DNA from 4 places in the Proteus sp. CA142267 genome. Region 3 is predicted to be linked to each of the others. Evidence: predicted binding sites of a transcription regulator. Region 3 holds the regulator's gene; each other region holds the start of a gene.
The links. Region 3 encodes CRP, which controls carbon source genes, mostly activating them, when cyclic AMP is high. Its sites were predicted from a motif close to ATGTGANNNNNNTCACAT; they were not measured.
Positions count from the first base shown of each region.

Region 1: C0T34_RS06670 (CidA/LrgA family protein) is a predicted target of CRP. The motif match lies at 2,150-2,167, and genes of this name have one in related genera.
Region 2: udp (uridine phosphorylase) is a predicted target of CRP. The motif match lies at 2,622-2,639, and genes of this name have one in related genera.
Region 4: serA (phosphoglycerate dehydrogenase) is a predicted target of CRP. The motif match lies at 2,594-2,611, and genes of this name have one in related genera.

Region 1 is NZ_QPMG01000002.1:200,883-205,980, forward strand. It holds gene cdd (cytidine deaminase) at 1-382, opposite strand, end outside; gene C0T34_RS06665 (CidB/LrgB family autolysis modulator) at 930-1,631, opposite strand; gene C0T34_RS06670 (CidA/LrgA family protein) at 1,625-2,098, opposite strand; gene metG (methionine--tRNA ligase) at 2,233-4,260, opposite strand; gene apbC (iron-sulfur cluster carrier protein ApbC) at 4,465-5,098, shown strand, end outside.
Region 2 is NZ_QPMG01000006.1:17,998-23,095, reverse strand. It holds gene metE (5-methyltetrahydropteroyltriglutamate--homocysteine S-methyltransferase) at 1-711, shown strand, start outside; gene C0T34_RS11205 (hypothetical protein) at 893-1,720, shown strand; gene C0T34_RS11200 (YidB family protein) at 1,799-2,191, opposite strand; gene udp (uridine phosphorylase) at 2,713-3,471, shown strand; gene C0T34_RS11190 (tyrosine-protein phosphatase) at 3,620-4,402, shown strand; gene C0T34_RS11185 (DedA family protein) at 4,474-5,004, shown strand.
Region 3 is NZ_QPMG01000009.1:158,906-164,003, forward strand. It holds gene ppiA (peptidylprolyl isomerase A) at 1-122, shown strand, start outside; gene C0T34_RS14705 (aminodeoxychorismate synthase component II) at 497-1,072, shown strand; gene C0T34_RS14710 (aspartate aminotransferase family protein) at 1,190-2,404, shown strand; gene crp (cAMP-activated global transcriptional regulator CRP) at 2,499-3,131, opposite strand; gene C0T34_RS14720 (OsmC family protein) at 3,445-3,852, shown strand; gene C0T34_RS14725 (phosphoribulokinase) at 3,942-4,811, opposite strand; gene C0T34_RS14730 (YheU family protein) at 4,877-5,098, opposite strand; gene C0T34_RS14735 (hydrolase) at 5,095-5,098, opposite strand, start outside.
Region 4 is NZ_QPMG01000001.1:982,443-987,540, reverse strand. It holds gene C0T34_RS04630 (oxidative stress defense protein) at 4-738, shown strand; gene C0T34_RS04625 (LysR family transcriptional regulator ArgP) at 813-1,712, opposite strand; gene rpiA (ribose-5-phosphate isomerase RpiA) at 1,874-2,530, shown strand; gene serA (phosphoglycerate dehydrogenase) at 2,804-4,054, shown strand; gene C0T34_RS04610 (type I secretion system permease/ATPase) at 4,129-5,098, opposite strand, start outside.

The DNA of each region.
Region 1 (5,098 bases), on a different contig from region 3:
GTGTATAGTTAACAGTGACGGAGATTAAGCGAGATTCACCACGTAACCATGCATGAGTCACAGCACTTTGTTCAGCGTGAACAGTTTGTTGTAGCGGAGCGCCAGCAAATTCCATATTGGCACCGAAGTAGAGATTACCACTTTCACCACGCGCAACTGCACCGACTTTAAAATTAGAGATAGGTGCAACAGCACAAGCAGCAGCAACAGGTAAAAGTGCTAGGGCTAAGGCATCATCATTACATTGTAACTGTGTTTTTATGGCGTTGACCTGTTCTGCCGTAAACATTGCAGGGAATTCATCCTGCTCAAGATAAGGAGCAAGTGCTTGTTGTAACTGAGGGGATAAATCTGACCAAACTGCCTGAAAACGAGTATGCATACATGAGTCTCCCATTAATCTTTCTGTATTATAAGATTCTAGGCATCTTTACCCATTCTTATATGTGATGAAAATCATATTTTCAATGAAACAATTGCAACAAATTCATTAATTGAGAGATATATCTCAAATTTATAGCATTTTTCTCAAAAATAGTGAGATGAAAAATCTCCAAAGGGAATGAAATTTTAATTGAACACTTCTGTGATAACTCGCTAATCCAAATCTATTAATGCCGTACTTATAAAATAAACGTTTATTTCTTGTAAATAGCGAATGAATTAATGGAAAATTTCCAACACCTTATTTGCGTGTTATAGGAAAAAACCCCCTTTATGATTGAAGTGAAATTGCAAATTGGCTTGCTTCTAAAGGCTTAGTTGATACTGAAATAGTGAAAAATGCACATTTTACATCAATGATTAATATGGCATTGAAACTTAGAAAGGGTGAATTAACCGAAGTATCTTTATTAATTTCTGAATTGGCATAAAAAAACCTTCGTCTTAATTAGGCGAAGGTTTTTGTTTTACCACTGGAAATGAGATTAACTATAAAGATGCAAAATAATAGGGAAGATAAACGGAGCAAGTAAAGAGGTAATAATCCCGCAGGTCATTAATGCTAATGAACTATAAGCACCTTCGATATAATCCACTTCTGCCGCTCTTGCTGTTCCTACTGCATGCGAAACGGTTCCCATCGCTAATCCCCGAGAGGCGTGAGTTGGAATTCGCAATATCTTGAATAGAGTGTGACCAAAAATGGCACCTAAAATACCTACTGCAATAACACATGCAGCACTGATTGCAGGAATACCACCTATGGAGTCTGCAACTGCCATTGCGATAGGTGTTGTGACTGATTTAGGTAAGACTGATGCGGCAATTTCGGGAGTTGCTCCTGCCCATAAGGCAATCGCAGTACCACTGACCATGGCAGCAACACTACCAATAAAGCAAATACTTATCAGTGATTTCCATTGTGCGCGAATTTGGTGTAATTGCTGATAAAGCGGGATAGCTAAAGCAACAACGGCAGGTTGTAATAAATCATTTAAAATACGACTACCAGCAAAATAGTGTTCGTAAGGAGTATGTGTAATTAACAAGATAGGAATAATAACCGCAATACCAATAAGTAAAGGGTTCAATATAGGTAATTTATAACGAGCAGCAAGTTTACGTGATAAATAAAAGATAATTATGGTTAAAGGAAGTGACCACCATATATTCATTAACACTAACATTTTTTCTTCTCACTTAATGCTTTATCATCATCTTTTTCTTTTGTTTCAATAACATCTTCAACTTGATCTGGTTTTGAACCTACGATAATACGCTCCCGATGAACATAATGTGAACAGTAAGCAACCAGTGCCATAACCCCAAACGTACTGACTATACAGGCTAAAACGATAGGGAAAAGCTGCTGACTAAGTAAATCATAATAATTCATTACGGCTACCCCGATAGGGATAAAGAGTAATGACATATTTTTCAGCAGGATATTGGCGCCAGGTTTAACCCAACGCAAAGGGATAAGCTGGAAAGCAAGTAAACCAAAAAGGATCAGTAACCCAACAATACTGCCTGGAACCGCAAAGGGTAGGAGGGCTGAAATAAGATTACCAGCAAAAAGACAAAGATAAAGTACCAAAAAAGATCGTAGATAATGCCAAAGTGTAATCTGCAATCGTGCCCGTTTAGATTTCATAAGTAAGTGTCCCAAATCAACTAACAGAATTATCATACACCGATTTTGAAAGTGTGCTATGGATCACAATAAAAAAAGAGCGGGGCTCTAATAGAACCCCGCCATGTATTTATTTGGCAAATGAATCTTGGTTGTTATTTCACTTGTTGGCCCGGTTTTGCACCAGAATCTGGGCTGAGTAAGAAGATATCTTTATCGCCAGGGCCTGCTGCCATTACCATGCCTTCTGAAATACCAAAACGCATTTTACGAGGTGCTAAGTTTGCCACCATTACCGTTAAGCGACCTTCTAACACTTTAGGATCTGGGTATGCAGTACGAATACCTGAGAATACTTGGCGAGTTTCGCCTCCTAAGTCCAAAATTAGTTTCAGCAGTTTGTCTGAGCCTTCAACAAAATCGGCTTGTTTAATTTCAGCAATACGCATATCGATTTTCGCAAAATCATCAAACTTGATGGTCTCTTGAATTGGTGAATCTGCTAATGGACCTGTCACTTCTTTTACAGGTGCAATGGTGCTTTTTGATGCTTCAACCATTGCATTGGCTTTATCCATTTCAATGCGGTTAAACAACGCTTTGAATTTAGTGATCTCTTGGCCTAACAGTGGTTGTTCTAGTGCATCCCATGTTAATTGGGTTTGTAAAAAGGCTTCTGAACGTTCTGTTAGTGAAGGTAATACTGGTTTCAGATACGTCATCAACACGCGGAATAAGTTAATTCCCATTGTACAGATTGCTTGTAACTGAGCATCTTGACCTTCTTGTTTTGCCACTACCCAAGGCGCTTTTTCGTCGATATAACGGTTAGCTTCGTCTGCTAATGCCATGATTTCACGAACAGCTTTACTAAATTCACGATTTTCAAATGATTGTGCAATGGTTTCTTTCATATCAACAAAGTGTTGATAAAGCTTAGCATCATCTAAAGAATCTGCTAATTTGCCATCAAAACGCTTGCTGATAAAACCTGCTGTACGCGATGCAAGGTTAACCACTTTATTAACAATGTCACTGTTTACACGTTGAACAAAGTCTTCTAAGTTTAGGTCAATATCGTCAATGCGTGATGAAAGTTTTGCTGCATAGTAATAACGTAGGCAATCTGCATCAAAATGGTCAAGATAAGCGCGAGCAGTAATAAAGGTGCCGCGAGATTTTGACATCTTCGCACCATTTACGGTGACATAACCGTGAACAAACAAGTTTGTTGGTTTGCGATATTCGCTACCTTCTAACATTGCAGGCCAGAATAAGCTGTGGAAATAGACGATATCTTTACCAATAAAGTGATAAAGGTCAGCTTTGCTGTCTTTATTCCAAAACTCATCAAAACTTAAATCACCACGTTTTTCACATAAGTTTAAGAATGAACTCATGTAGCCAATCGGCGCATCTAGCCATACATAGAAATATTTACCCGGTGCATCAGGAATTTCGAAACCGAAATAAGGCGCGTCACGAGTGATATCCCACTGTTGTAAACCACTGTCGAACCATTCTTGCATTTTATTCGCAACTTGTTCTTGCAGTGCACCAGAGCGGATCCACTCTTGTAACATATTGCTAAATGCAGGTAAGTCGAAGAAATAGTGTTCTGTTTCGCGCATTACAGGCGTTGAACCTGATACGACAGAGCGTGGATTAATTAATTCTGTTGGGCTGTAAGTTGAGCCACAAACTTCACAGTTATCACCATATTGGTCTTGCGCTTTACATTTAGGGCAAGTGCCTTTTACAAAACGGTCAGGCAGGAACATGCCTTTTTCTTCATCATAAAGCTGAGAAATTGTTTTACTTTTGATGTGACCATTCTTTTTCAGTGCCAGATAAATTTTAGTCGATAATTGGCGACTCTCTTCACTGTGTGTAGAGTGATAATTGTCATAACTGATATTGAAGCCTGCAAAATCCTGCTGATGCTCTTTGCTCATTTCTTCAATCATGGCTTCTGGAGTTATACCCAATTGTTGAGCTTTCAGCATAATTGGAGTGCCGTGGGCATCGTCAGCGCAGATGAAATGAACTTCTTTGCCGCGCATTCGTTGATAACGGACCCAGATATCTGCCTGAATGTGCTCAAGGATATGACCGAGATGAATTGAACCGTTAGCATAAGGTAACGCGCAGGTTACCAATAATTTATTCGCGACGTGAGACATAGTAAGGATCTTACTTCCATAAAATTAATAAAAGGGACTTTGATGGTAACCGATCCGTCATGATGTCGCTAGGGCAATAATCGAGTTTTTGCAAGAGAAATTTCAGTTGGCAAATTGAGGTAAGGCATTATCGTAGTCATCTACTATCTGATATGATAGATGCACTCATATATTTAATAAATAATGAAAACGAGAGGAGCCGGGATGAGTGATAAATCCCCCGAGCAGACCACCCCTGAGATTCTGAACGAAAAAGTTTCAGGTGTCTTGTCTACTTTTGAACACCCGACATTGAAACGTAATCTGCTTTCTCTAAAAGCATTACATCAATGTGCGATGATTGACGATGTTCTTCATATCGAATTAGTGATGCCATTTGTTTGGAAAAAACCTTTCCAAGTCCTAATCGAAGAAAAAACAGCTGAACTTCGCAACATCACTGGTGCAAAAGCCATTGAATGGAAACTCAAGCACAATATTTCAACCTTACGTCGCGCAAATGATCTGCCTGGTGTTAATGGTGTTCGTAATATTCTTGCAGTGAGCTCTGGTAAAGGTGGCGTAGGTAAATCAAGTACAGCAGTTAACCTTGCATTAGCACTTGCACAAGAAGGCGCTAAAGTAGGTATTCTTGATGCTGATATTTATGGTCCGTCTATTCCTAATATGTTGGGTACCACAATGGAGCGTCCAACGTCTCCTGATGGACAACATATGGCACCGATTATGGCTTATGGTTTAGCGTCTAACTCTATCGGTTATTTAGTCACTGATGATAATGCGATGGTATGGCGTGGTCCTATGGCGAGCAAAGCATTAATGCAAATGCTCCAAGATA
Region 2 (5,098 bases), on a different contig from region 3:
CCACCAGTGATTATCGGCGATATTAGTCGTCCAGCACCGATTACAGTGGATTGGGCAACGTATGCGCAGTCATTAACGGAAAAGCCAGTCAAAGGAATGTTAACAGGGCCAGTGACAATTTTATGTTGGTCGTTCCCTCGTGAAGATGTGACGCGTGAAACCATTGCAAAACAGATTGCGTTAGCACTGCGTGATGAAGTAGATGATTTACAAAAAGCGGGTATTGGTATTATTCAAATTGATGAACCCGCATTACGTGAAGGATTACCACTACGTCGTAATGAGTGGCAGGCTTACCTTAATTGGGCTGTCGATGCCTTTAAATTAAGTGCCGCTATTGCCGATGATGAAACACAAATTCACACTCATATGTGTTATTGCGAATTTAATGACATCATGGATTCTATTGCAGCACTGGATGCGGATGTTATTACTATTGAAACTTCACGTTCAGATATGGAGCTGTTAGAAGCCTTTGAACACTTTGATTATCCAAATGAAATTGGACCAGGTGTTTATGATATTCATTCACCTAATGTGCCAAATGTGGAATGGATCGTTGGTTTATTAAGAAAAGCGCAATCTCGAATTCCTGCAGAGCGTTTATGGGTGAACCCAGATTGTGGATTAAAAACACGAGGCTGGCCTGAAACACGCGCAGCATTAGCGAATATGGTTGAGGCCGCTAAGTATTTGCGTCAGAACGTGTAATAAAATAATTAATCGTTTATTAGCCTGTTATTTTTGATCTGCTACTTTAGATAAGTCGCATAGTCAAAATAGCAGGCTAAATTTATATAAAATTAAAAAGAAAGGTATTTATTAAAACTTAGAGTAAATCTTATTATTGATATTTATTAGAGTTGCTATACTGCGAAAATTCTCTAATTTTATGGATATAATTATTGTGCAAACTAGCATTAAGCTTTCGGATAAAGTATTAGATGCTTTTCCAACTCGACCTTTGAAATTAGTTCCACTAAGAGGAGATGGTGGATTATTTCGCACCTTATTCTTAGTTATTTTCATGCTAGCAATGACGGTATTTAGCGCTTATCAAATTCCCAATATTCTTTATGATTATAAAATCAGTAAGAATGCAGTACCTGTTGATGCTACGGTGAAGGGCTCTTGCCGCTCGCAACTCTTTGTTCTTACTAACTGTAGTGTTGACTTACGTTATAAAGGCAATGAAGTTTCGCGTAATTTTACTTTTTTAGATTTAGGTCCCAAAGATGTGTTAGTTGAACCCGTCGCTGATGCAAATGATCTAAGTAAAATGACCGTTGATGTGGCGATAGATAATATTTGGCTTCGTTTAATTAGCACCATTATTTTTATCTGCCTATTTGGTTTTAGTGTGATCTTTTTTATTTATCGCCAAACACTGACGAGTAAAGTAAGAAAAGCATTATTATCAGTGGGAACTCAGCCTTTAAAGTTAATAGCTATTCCTGCAAAAATGGTTGTGAGTAATAAGCAATTTATTGCCACTTATCATCTTAATTTAGAGGGTAAAGATATCCGTATCGCTTATTCAGGAAATAAGAAAACACCTCCTATTGTAATTGAGCAAAATGGAAATACTTATGTATTAGCCGTTTATTCGCCACAACAGAATATCCCTTATGCTTTAGATGTGCCTTTAGAGCGTATTCAGGCAACACCTGAAGAGAAACAACGTTTTCATGAATCGTTGATTGAAGAAGGTTTGTTGTAATCAATTTTGACTATTAAGAATGTGATGCGTTTTCTCTTATGGGATGTAAGGGAAAACGCATTAAAACAGTCTGTTTATTTAGCCACCGAAAATCTTCGCTTTTAAAATATCCATACCAGCACTGACTAAATCTAAGTCTTTAGGTACAACGCCATCCGGTGTAACTTTATCAATTAATTTAGGTAAATATTGTGCTGCCATTTCAGAAGCTTCTGTCGTACTTAAATTAATTTTTGACGCCAGTTCGTTAATAACGGGTGATGAAAAAACCGCTACGATTTGTTCAGCACTGATAGGTAAATTTGTATTGGTACTTATCCAAGATTGAATAAGCTCACTTAAACCCGCTGTATCAAATTGCTTTACTAAGCCTTCAATACCACCTTGAGATCCAATCCATTCAAGGACAGTTTTATATTGGTTGATTTTTTCGCCACCTAGTAGGCTCGCAATTTGGTTAAATAAGCTCATGTTTACTCCAGTGACGATGTGTTTGTCACATTTGGTGTTTATGTTTTAAGGGCGGGTAGTGTACGCGTTATATTCGCCATACTTCAAGCTGTAGCGTTGTTGACTATATTCTCTCGCACTAGTCACATACTTCTATACTCGTCATACTTCAAGCTGTAGCGTTGTTGACTTCATTCTCTCGCGCCAGTCACATACTATTGTATGCTCCTAGCGACTCATTCTTTTGTCGCCTAGCTACATCTTGAATTATTTAGAGTATATGTGCATCAAGGTATTTGTGTCATCTATACTGATAAATGAAATATTTGTTTTAGTGAATGATTGAAGTCAGCGAATATTGATAATGTATTTGCTGAAAATATATTTCGAACGCTATTTTCGTGATGATAATCACAATTTTATGAAATTGTTACTTTACTTGGTGCCTTGTAAGTGATGTTAGTCACTAAAAAGGTCTGAAAAACTGATACAGTAACTTTTAATTTAATGATCATTGGTTTTGTCCCATTGAGGAGTCCGATATGTCTGATGTATTTCACTTAGGTTTAACCAAAAATGACCTACAGGGTGCCACTTTAGCAATTGTTCCAGGTGATCCTAAGCGTGTTGAAAAAATTGCAAAATTAATGGATAACCCAGTTCATCTGGCTTCTTTACGTGAATACACGTCATGGCGCGGCGAAATTGATGGTAAAGCTGTCATTGTGTGCTCAACAGGTATCGGTGGTCCATCTACCTCTATCGCAGTTGAAGAATTAGCACAGTTAGGTATCCGTACTTTCTTACGTATTGGTACAACAGGTGCAATTCAAGAGCATATCAATGTAGGTGATATTCTTGTCACTACTGCTGCGGTTCGTTTAGATGGTGCAAGCTTACATTTCGCACCAATGGAATTCCCAGCGGTTTCTGATTTTGAATGTATGAACGCACTGTACAAAGCCGCTAAAGACAATGGCTCAACTGTACACGTAGGTGTTACTGCATCTTCAGATACATTCTATCCAGGACAAGAGCGTTATGACACCTATACAGGTCGCGTTGTTCGCCGTTTCAAAGGCTCTATGAAAGAGTGGCAAGAAATGGGCGTAATGAACTATGAAATGGAATCTGCAACATTATTAACAATGTGTGCAAGCCAAGGTTTACGTGCAGGTATGGTTGCGGGTGTTATCGTAAACCGTACTCAACAAGAAATTCCAGATGCAGAATTACTGAAGAAAACTGAAAATAATGCGCTAGGTATCGTTATCGAAGCCGCTCGCATTTTAATGAAATAAGTTTTTTTTAATCAAATATGAAAGCCCTTAATACATAAGTATTAAGGGCTTTTTTTGTATGGTAATTCATCATGTTAATGTGTTAACAGGTGCTAATTTCTGTTAAGGTCTTTGAGGTCTTAACAATACAACAATGAGAAGAGGCATTATGACTGATATATTACAAACACATCCTTCGGTGTTGCCTTTAGTCGGCGGAATTAACTTTCGTGATTTAGGCGGTAAAAAATTGAGTAACGGTGGTGTTATTAAACCTGGAATGCTCTTTCGCTCTGGCTCGTTGGATAGATTAACCAATACAGACCAATCTCTTCTCATTGATAAAAATCTTTTTCAAATCATTGATTATCGGGATAGTGGCGAAATCGTTGATAAACCCGACCGTGTCTGGGACGGTGCGCAATATTATCATGCTCCTGCCAATCCGTTATCTAAAGAAGTCTCTGCCAATCTTGAAAAGCTGACGCCTGAAATACTCGAGCAATTTGATGCTAAAGCTTTTATGTTTCAGCTATATAAATTGTTACCTATTAATAATCCCGCCTATAAACAATTAGCTACGTTATTAACGCAACCCGAAAAAGGGGGCGTAGTACAACACTGTGCAGTAGGTAAAGATAGAACAGGTGTTGGCTCAGCTTTAGTGTTATTCGCACTCGGTGCATCTTTAGATGTAGTAATGGAAGATTACTTGCTAACTAATGAAACATTAGCGCCTTATCGCGCTTATCTTTTAGAAGAACATGCCAAAACAATGAGTGATAACATTGTTGATAAATTTGCCTATGTTTATTCGGTACAAGAAGAGTTTCTGCAAACGGCATTAGCGAGTATTAATCAGCATTACGGTAATGTGGATACTTGGCTAGAAAAAGATATCGGTTTAGATGCTTCTAGCCGAGATGCCTTACAAAATTATTTTCTAGAATAATGAAGTGATTTATATTCGGTTAATCAGGATATTTTATTTCACTTAGATTAACCGAATTTAAGGTCTCTATTTTGACAGTACAAGATATTATTCATACCATCACTCTCTTTGTAAAAGAGCACGAGATCTGGGCTATTCCGATCGTGTTCTTTCTTGCTTTTGGTGAGTCACTCGCGTTTATCTCTTTGCTTATTCCTGCCACGGTTATTTTATTGGGGTTAGGTGCCTTAATTGGTGAGAGTGGTCTGTTTTTTTGGCCGATTTGGCTTGCCGCTGCATTAGGTGCTTTCTTTGGTGATTGGGTATCGTACTGGGTAGGATTTCACTATAAAGAGGGTGTGAAAAATTTATGGCCAATTTCACGTTCACCACAAACATTGGTTAGAGGTCACCAATTCTTTAATCGCTGGGGAATTTGGGGGGTATTTATTGGACGCTTTTTTGGACCTTTTCGCGCAATTGTCCCGTTAGTTGCGGGTATTTGTGCGATGCCACAACGTTATTTTCAAATTGCTAATTTAACATCAGCCATGATTTGGGCCTTTGGCATTTTGGCGCCCGGTGCTTTTGGTTTGCAATGGCTTGCGAAATGGATGGGATAACTGCGTCCTTTATCGCAAATCAAGTCATGATGTAAATTGTTGCTAGACAATATTACCTATGCGTTTTAACGTAGTCCGCTGGAAAGTAAAAAGG
Region 3 (5,098 bases):
TTGTGAAAGGAATGGATGTAGTCGATAAAATTTCACAAACTCCAACTCGTAATATTGGGCCTTACCAAAATGTGCCAGTAAAAACGGTCACAATTTTATCTGCGGAAGTCGTAAAACAATAAACGCATTATTAGAATAGGATATCTACTTATTCTAATAAGATAAAATGCATATAAACCGGAATGAATGTTTTCATTCCGGGTTTTTTAGTGCGAAAAAAATATTTTTTATCCTTCTTTTTTTCGTGTGATCTCCTGCAATAAGTATTCACTACGCTATTAATCACTCTATTCATCATCAATTACCGTCATTCTTGTTATTGCGCAATAAATCAGCAGGTTTTCTTGCTTACTATTCATATTTTATACCTGTGCTATGATAATCGGCTTTGTTGTACCCAAGTCGGTTAAACAACGAACTATTTTGGCAAATCTACACTCGCTTTAAAATAGTAATAAAATAGATAATGATAAGAAAATCAGTCGGATAGGCTAATATGCTGTTACTTATTGATAATTACGACTCGTTTACTTACAACCTCTATCAGTATTTCTGTGAATTGGGTGCTGAGGTTGTTGTTAAGCGTAACGATGAGATCGGACTTAAAGAGATAGAAAAGATGATGCCAGCACATCTTGTTATCTCGCCAGGACCTTGTACTCCTGATGAAGCAGGTATCTCTCTTGAGGTTATACAGCGGTTTGCCGGTGAAATTCCTATTCTTGGGGTTTGTCTTGGACATCAAGCGATAGGGCAAGCTTTTGGTGCATCGGTTATCAGAGCACGAGAAGTGATGCATGGTAAAAATTCATTAATACATCATAATCAACAAGGTGTTTTTAAGGGACTTAATCGACCTTTAAGTGTGACGCGTTACCACTCTTTGGTGATTGATGCGACAACATTACCAGTACCTTTTGAAGTGACGGCATGGAGCCAACATGATGGAAATGTTGATGAAATTATGGGAATTCGCCATCGTACACTGCCAATTGAAGGGGTTCAATTTCACCCGGAAAGTATTTTAAGTGAACAAGGACATGAGCTATTAAATAATTTCCTTAAATATTAAATGGATAGCATTTAAATAGCGAAATAACGTCTTTTTATACAAAACCACATTTGATTTTTTATTCATATTTAGTGATTATATTTTCATATTGAATATGGGTAACGATCAGGTGGGGTAATGACAAATCAAAGCATCAATAGGGCAACATACGATCAAGTAATGTTGCCAATTTATTCACCCGCAGAATTTATTCCTGTCAAAGGGATGGGTAGCCGTGTTTGGGATCAGCAAGGAAAATCGTATATCGATTTTGCTGGTGGTATTGCGGTTTTAGCACTAGGGCATGCTCATCCAGCTCTAAATCAAGCCTTGAAAGAACAAAGTGAGCAACTTTGGCACGTCAGTAATATTTTTACGAATGAACCTGCATTACGTTTAGCACAAAAATTAATAGATAACACATTTGCAGAACGTGTCTTTTTTGCCAATTCGGGTGCAGAAGCAAATGAAGCCGCATTTAAATTGGCTCGCCATTATGCCATTACTCGCCATAGCCCTTATAAAACTAAAATTATTGCCTTTCACAATGCATTTCATGGCAGAACGCTGTTTACAGTATCGGTTGGTGGACAACCTAAATATGCGGATGGTTTTGGTCCTAAGCCTGCCGATATCGTGCATGTACCGTTTAATGATTTAGATGCTGTTAAAGCGGTTATGGATGACCACACTTGTGCCGTTGTTTTAGAGCCAGTTCAAGGTGAAGGTGGCGTAACAGCGGCAACACCTGAGTTTATGAGAGGGCTACGTCGGTTGTGTGATAAGCATCAAGCTCTGCTTGTTCTTGATGAAGTACAAACAGGTATGGGGCGTACAGGTAAACTGTTTGCCTATATGAACTATGATGTGACACCAGACATTATTACAACCGCCAAAGCGCTGGGAAGCGGTTTTCCACTCAGTGCGATGTTAACAACATATGAGATAGCTTCCGCAATGGGTGTTGGAACGCATGGTACAACCTATGGTGGCAATCCATTAGCTTGTGCAGTGGGTAATGTCGCATTTGATTTAATTAATACACCAGAGGTACTTGAGGGTGTAGAAAAGCGCTATCAATGGATTGTGGATGAACTGGCGGCAATCAATCAAACGTACCAGGTCTTTTCGCAAATCCGTGGACAAGGTTTGTTGATAGGAGCGCAATTAGCGCCACAATATGAAGGTAAAGCCAAAGAGTTACTCGGTCTTGCTGCTAAACATGGCTTAATGATGTTAAACGCAGGGGCTGATGTGATGCGTTTTACACCGTCGTTAATTATTACTCAAGAAGAACTGCAAGAAGGAATGGTGGCATTGAAAGCGGCTATTGCAGAATTTGTAAAAGGATAGTATCAACTGAAAACCCCATCAACGAGGATGGGGTTTAACAAAAAGTATATCAATAGCCCTGTTATGGGCTATTGTTTGTTTCGAGCGGGAAAACTTAGCGAGTCCCGTAAACGACGATAGTTTTACCGTGTGCGGAGATCAAGTTTTGATCTTCCAGCATTTTCAGAATACGGCCTACAGTTTCGCGTGAACAACCAACGATTTGACCAATTTCCTGACGTGTAATTTTAATTTGCATGCCATCAGGATGCGTCATTGCATCGGGTTGTTTTGCTAAGTTTAATAAGGTTTGTGCAATACGGCCTGTTACATCAAGGAAAGCAAGGTTACCTACTTTTTCTGATGTTGTTTGTAATCTGTTCGCCATTTGAGCAGAAAGGCGCATCAGAATATCAGGGTTAACCTGAATTAATTGGCGGAATTTTTTATAGGAAATTTCTGCTACTTCACAGGCTGTTTTTGCTCGAACCCATGCACTACGTTCTTGATCTTCTTCAAATAATCCAAGTTCACCGATGAAATCCCCCTGATTTAGGTAGGAGAGGATCATTTCTTTTCCTTCTTCATCTTTAATAAGAACAGCCACGGAACCTTTAACAATATAATAAAGTGTTTCCGCTTTCTCACCTTGGTGGATCAGCGTGCTCTTGGATGGATATTTGTGAATATGGCAGTGTGACAAAAACCATTCAAGAGTCGGGTCTGTTTGCGGCTTGCCGAGAACCATTCGCGTTATCCTCTGTACGTTAAATGCAGCCTTTCAAAACGGATAGGTTCCCTTTTGAGACAGCGTGCTTAAAAATCCTATCTTTACCTATTAACTTCCTGAGAACACGGTAAGTTAATATGGAGTAGATTATAATAAATGAGAAAATAATGCATTGATCTTAACCACTATCATCAAGCAGATATTGTTTTTAACACAATTAGTGCATTAAGTCTCGTTTTACGCAGTCAGCATAATAAACCTATTTGCTAATTGCTAGTTGAATTATGAGAATGTACTCTTTTAGTTTCTGTCATCTTTAGGGGGAAAATAAATGGAAGCACGAGTTAAGTGGGTTGAAGATTTATCTTTTGTCGGTGAATCTTCATCAGGCCATCAAATTATGATGGATGGGAATTCGGGTGATAAAGCCCCAAGCCCAATGGAAATGGTATTAATTGCTGCGGGTGGATGTAGCGCTATTGATGTCGTAAGCATTTTACGTAAAGGTCGTCACCAAGTGACTGATTGTGAAGTGAAATTAACATCAGAGCGACGCGAAGAAGCCCCTCGTTTATTTACTGATATCAATTTACATTTTATTGTTTCAGGTAAAGAATTAACGGATAAAATTGTAGAACGAGCAGTTCAATTATCCGCAGAAAAATATTGTTCTGTTTCTTTAATGTTAGGAAAAGCAGCCAATATTACGCATTCATTTGAAATAAAAGATATTGACTAATTTTGATATTTTAAAATAAAGTTTAATTTGAAAAATAATATCCCATTAATTAAGGGATATTATTTTTATAGAGACAAATTTTATTTTGGTTAACTTATCTTTTCGCCATTTAATAATTTTTTGACTAATGGTGCCATAATTAATTCCATCGCTAATCCCAATTTCCCGCCCGGTACAACAATAGTGTTTATTGTTGACATAAACGAGCCATGTAACATCGCAAGTAAATAGGGAAAATCAATATCAGTTAAGCCACGAAAACGAATAACAATAAAGCTTTCATCAAGAGTGGGAATTGCTTTGGCAGAAAAAGGGTTCGAAGTATCAACGGTCGGAACGCGTTGGAAGTTAATGTGAGTGCGTGAAAATTGAGGAATAATGTAGCTAATATAATCATCCATTGAGCGTACAACTGAATCTCTTACCGCCTCTTGTGAGTGCCCCCTTTCTGTCGTGTCTCGGATAAGCTTTTGTATCCACTCTAGGTTGACGATAGGAACAACACCGACCAATAAATCAACATGTTGAGCGACATCATGTTCGTTGGTAACAACGCCGCCGTGCAATCCTTCATAAAAGAGAACATCAGTATTACTAGCTAATGGCTCCCAAGGAGTAAATGTTCCTGGTAATTGGTTGTAAGGGGTTGCTTCATCATAAGAGTGTAGATATTTGCGAGATTGCCCTTGTCCTGTATCGCTATATTGACTTAAGGTCTTACTCAGTAAGCTAAAATCATTTGCTTCAGGGCCAAAATAACTGATATGTCTACCTTGTTCTCTGGCTTTTCTTATCGCCATATCCATTTCAGGACGGGTATAGCGATGAAAACTATCTCCATCAATTAATGCAGCATTTGCATTGAGTTGTTGGAATATTTTACGAAAAGCTTGGCTTGTTGTGGTAGTTCCTGCACCACTTGAACCAGTCACTGCAATGATAGGATGCTTAATTGACATAGGTTATCCTTTTGCTAAATAAGGTTGGCCCTTATTGATGGCGATACATCGCTGACTTTGAATAACTAATCAGAGCGAAATTGCGATGCAGGCATAATATTGACGCTCTCATGAAGTTCAGACCAAACCAACACGGCCTCGCCGGATTTAAGTTGTTTTTTTACGTCGGCGACTTTTTGTTCAAGCGTTTTCTCTTGGATACCATAATCAGTACCTTCTCGTAAAACGAAACTTTCAATGAGATTGTCTAGTGTTTCAGTTGAAAGCTCGCTCCAAGGTATTATCAT
Region 4 (5,098 bases), on a different contig from region 3:
TTTGTGAAATTAAAAGCAATTGTATTAGCATCCGTGTTTACGCTGGGATTACCTTCATTTGCATTAGCTGCTTCTGAGCCAGAAGGACCACATATTACAACATCGGGTAATGCGACAATTAAAGCCGCTCCTGATATGGCGACATTATATATTCAGGTTAGTGAAAGAGCGAAAGATGCCGCTCTTGCTAAGAAGCAAGCCGATGAACGAGTCGCAAAATATTTTGCTTTCTTAAAAGAAAATGGTGTTGTGAAAGAAGATATTGATGCTGCTAATATCCGTACTCAACCAAACTATGAGTATGATAAAAAAGCAGAGCGTTCAGTAATTAATGGTTATACTGCAACACGAACTGTGAATGTCAAAATTAAGAAACTAGAGCAGCTTAATACACTACTTGATGGTGCATTGGCGGCTGGTTTGAATGAGATTAATAACGTTGAGTTTGGCGTAAATAATCCAGAACAATACAAATCAAAAGCACGAGAAGTTGCGATTAAAAATGCCATTGATCAAGCAACGTCAGTCGCAAAAGGTTTTGGTGCTGATTTAGGTGCTGTTTATAGTGTGAGCTATCGTGCTCCAGAAGCCACACCTTATACTATTGGGCAAGTTCGTATGGATTCAATGGCATTAAAAGCGCAAGCACCTGCTGCTGTGCAAGAAACCTATGAACAGCAAAGTATCGAGTTTAAAGATTATGTTGATGTGGTTTTTGAATTAAAACGCACTAAATAATCATGCTGTGATGAAATTAAAATAGGCTTCAATATGAAGCCTATTTTTTTGAGTTAATAAGATGAAAGAGCATATTACTCTTCATCCTGTTTTAAAACTTTACGACCAAAATCAATGAGTGCGTCTGTCACTTTTCTCATGGTTCTACTTTCTGGCGCAAATCGGTGCCAATAAAGCATACGTCGTTGGCAAAGCCCCGGTGTCAAATCAACCAATTCTCCACTTTTTAGTTCATTAGCAATTTGCAGATGAGGGATCATACAACAGGTTGAACCTTGTTTAGCTAATTGCACAAAGGCTTCAGAGGAGTTCACGATATGGCACGGTACACTGCCCGGAGATAAACCGAAGTTTTGTTGTAAAAATGCCTGATGCATATCATCAAGATGGTCGAATGCCACTGCCGGTGCTTTTAATAATGAAGATTTTGTTACGCCGTTTGCAAAGTAGCGTTGAGCAAAATCAGGAGAAGCAACAAATAGATAATCGAGAGCACCTAATTGATCGACAAGACAACTTGGTAGTGCTTGTGGCTGAATACTGATTGCACCAACGACTTCACCTCGTCTTAATCGTTCTTGAGTGCGAGTTTCATCTTCAACTTGAATATTGAGACGAATAGGCAGTTGCGTTAATACAGGATGTAACGCGGGCAATAGCCATGTTGCTAAACTGTCCGCATTCACTGCCAAAGAGAGTAAAAGGGGGGTGGAACCGCTGTTTTCATCACCCAACCATTGTTCTTCAAGTAATTCTACTTGATGCAATAGTGCTAATAATTTTTGCCCTTGTTCTGTAGGTTGAGGCGGAACAGTTCTGACTAATAGCGGTTGTCCAAATAAATTTTCTAACTGTTTGATACGCTGAGAAACGGCAGATTGTGTAATACATAACTTTTGCGCAGCTCGTTCAAAGCCACGTTCTCGAATGACGGCATCAAGGGCTTGTAATGCTCGATAATCAGGGCGTTTCATTAACAGACTCTCTTTGATTTTATATTCTATTGCTTACTATGCCATATTTTTCGTTGTAATGAGTTAAAATGTTGCTTCTCAGTTTTTGATGTGTCTCGTGCTAGTTTTGAATGCAATATGCTATTCTTAGTCCATTAACGTAATAAATAAGGTTTTTTTAAATGACTCAGGATGAATTGAAAAAAGCAGTAGGTTGGGCAGCGCTTGAATATGTAAAACCAGGCACGATTGTTGGTGTCGGTACTGGCTCTACGGCTTCTCACTTTATTGATGCATTAGCAACAATGAAAGGTCAAATCGAAGGCACAGTTTCAAGTTCAGAAGCATCCACAGCAAAATTAAAGAGTTACGGTATTCCTGTTTTCGACTGTAACGAAGTTGATTCTTTAGATATCTATGTTGATGGTGCTGATGAAATTAACCATCAAATGCAAATGATCAAAGGTGGTGGTGCTGCATTAACGCGTGAAAAAATCATTGCAGGTGTAGCGAAAACATTTATCTGTATCGTTGATGAATCTAAACAAGTCGATGTGCTAGGTAAATTTCCATTACCAGTAGAAGTTATTCCAATGGCGCGCTCTTATGTTGCACGTGAACTCGTTAAACTGGGTGGTTTACCAGAATATCGTGAAAATGTGGTAACTGATAACGGTAATGTTATTTTAGACGTTCATAATTTAACAATTCTTAATCCTATTGAGCTGGAAAACAAAATTAACAGTATTCCGGGTGTTGTAACTGTAGGATTATTTGCTAACCGTGGCGCGAATGTTGTTTTAATGGGCACCTCTGAAGGTGTGAAAACCATTAAATAATTCTTTTTAAGATAGGTAGCTATGGCTACCTATTTTTTTAAATTATTTTAGAAACTGCAAATTCAGTGATATATATCACACGATAGTTATATTTCTCTTTAAAATCCTGCCATTTTCAAAGTCAAAATCATTTTACTCGGTAGAAAATCACTTTATTTACCGCTTATTCTGTCATCACTGCAATCGGTTGTATTGCCACAAAATCTATTTTTGTTATGTTGATGAGACAGGATTTTGTTTTTCATTAAATGTAATAACGATAGGGCAGGGTAAATGGTCAAAGTATCTTTGGAAAAAGAAAAGATAAAGTTTCTACTCCTTGAAGGTGTGCACCAAAGTGCAGTAGAAAATTTAAGAGCGGCGGGTTATACCAATATTGAATATCACAAAGGCGCATTATCGGACGAAGAATTAAAAGAAGCTATCCGTGATGCACGTTTTGTTGGTCTTCGTTCTCGCACTCACTTAACAGAAGAAATTTTTGCAGCCGCTGAAAAATTAGTTGCTGTGGGATGCTTCTGTATCGGCACTAATCAGGTTGATTTAGATGCCGCTGCTCGTCGCGGTATTCCTGTATTTAACGCTCCTTTCTCAAACACCCGTTCCGTGGCAGAGATGGTGCTTGGTGAATTACTGTTATTACTGCGTCGTATTCCTGAAGCAAATGCGAAAGCGCATCGTGGGATTTGGGATAAACAAGCTAAAGGCTGTTTTGAAGCGCGTGGTAAAAAACTGGGTATTATTGGTTATGGTCACATTGGTACACAGTTAGGTATTTTGGCAGAAAGCGTGGGTTTAGATGTCTATTTTTACGATATTGAAAACAAACTGCCATTAGGTAATGCAACACAAATTCGTCATCTTTCTGAACTGTTGAATATGTGTGACATTGTCAGCTTACATGTGCCAGAAACACCATCAACCAAGAATATGATTGGGCATGAAGAAATTCAGCGCATGAAACCTGGCTCAATTCTTATCAATGCTTCTCGTGGTACTGTGGTTGATATTCCTGCGTTATCACAAGCACTAGAATCTAAGCATTTGTCAGGTGCAGCAGTTGACGTATTCCCATCAGAGCCAGGTGCGAATAACGATCCTAACGATCCGTTTATTTCTGAACTTATCAAGTTTGACAATGTGATATTAACACCGCATATCGGTGGTTCAACCCAAGAAGCACAAGAAAACATCGGTTATGAAGTTGCGGGCAAGTTAGCGAAATATTCAGATAACGGCTCTACATTATCTGCTGTTAACTTCCCAGAAGTATCACTGCCAAGCCACGGTGATGATGTAAACCGTTTACTGCATATTCATGAAAACCGTCCAGGTATGATGAACAGCATCAACAAAGTGTTTACTGAAGAAAACATCAACGTAGCCGCACAGTATTTACGTACATCAGGTAACGTAGGTTATGTTGTGATTGATATTACAACACAAACGAAAGCTCAAGCTGAATTAGTGTTACAAAAAATCAAAGCATTACCGGGAACAATCCGTGCTCGTATGCTTTACTAATTATTGATACATTATCGGTAATATATTGAAGGCTCGAAATATCGAGCCTTTTTTTTGTATTTATCAAATTTTAATTATTGAATTTGTTGCTTCCATAATTGGTAATAGAGTGCTCGATTTTCTATTAAATGAGCATGTGTTCCTTCTTCTAATACCCTACCTTTATCTATTACATAGATATAATCTGAATGTACTAATGTATTTAGACGATGTGCAATGCTAATTACAGTTCTGTTTTTACAAATCTGAGGCAAATTCGCTAAAATTTGTGCTTCTGATCTGTAATCTAATGCTGAAGTTGCTTCATCTAAAATAAGAATACGCGGATCAGTTAATAAAGCTCTAGCAAGCGCAATACGTTGACGTTGTCCTCCAGATAAATTGCGACCTCTTTCTCCAACTTGGGTATTAAAACCTAAAGGAAGTTGCTCAATAAAATCTAAAGCCCCTGCAAGTTGAGAAGCTTCTATTATCTCTCTTTCACTCGCGTTGGGTTTTGATAAACGAATATTTTCAAGGATCGAGCCACTAAATAAAAAACTCTCTTGTAAAACAAGACTAATACTTTGGCGTAAAGAGAGTGGATCGGCGATAGCGAGATCCATTCCATCAATATAAATTTGCCCTTGTTGAGGCGTATAAAGACGTTGGATCAAACGTGTAAGAGTACTCTTTCCTGAACCAGAACGCCCCGTAATACCGATAAACTTACCAGCAGGAATAGATAATGAGAGAGCTTCAATGACATCTGGTGTGTTATTAGCGTAACGGAAATAGACATTTGAAAAAATAATGCTCCCTGTGATTTTAGGAACGGTTGCAGTTCCATAAGGATGATGTTCGGTAGGGGTATTTAAAATATCGCCAATACGACGCAAAGAAATGGTTGCTTGCTGAAAATCTTGCCAGCATTGCGCTAAGCGTAAAATAGGTTGTGTAATATGCGCAGCAAAAAGATTAAAAGCAATAAGCTCACCCACACTCATTTGTGCCTTGATAATTAAATTAACACCTTGCCATAAAATAATGGCTGTCGCGATTTTA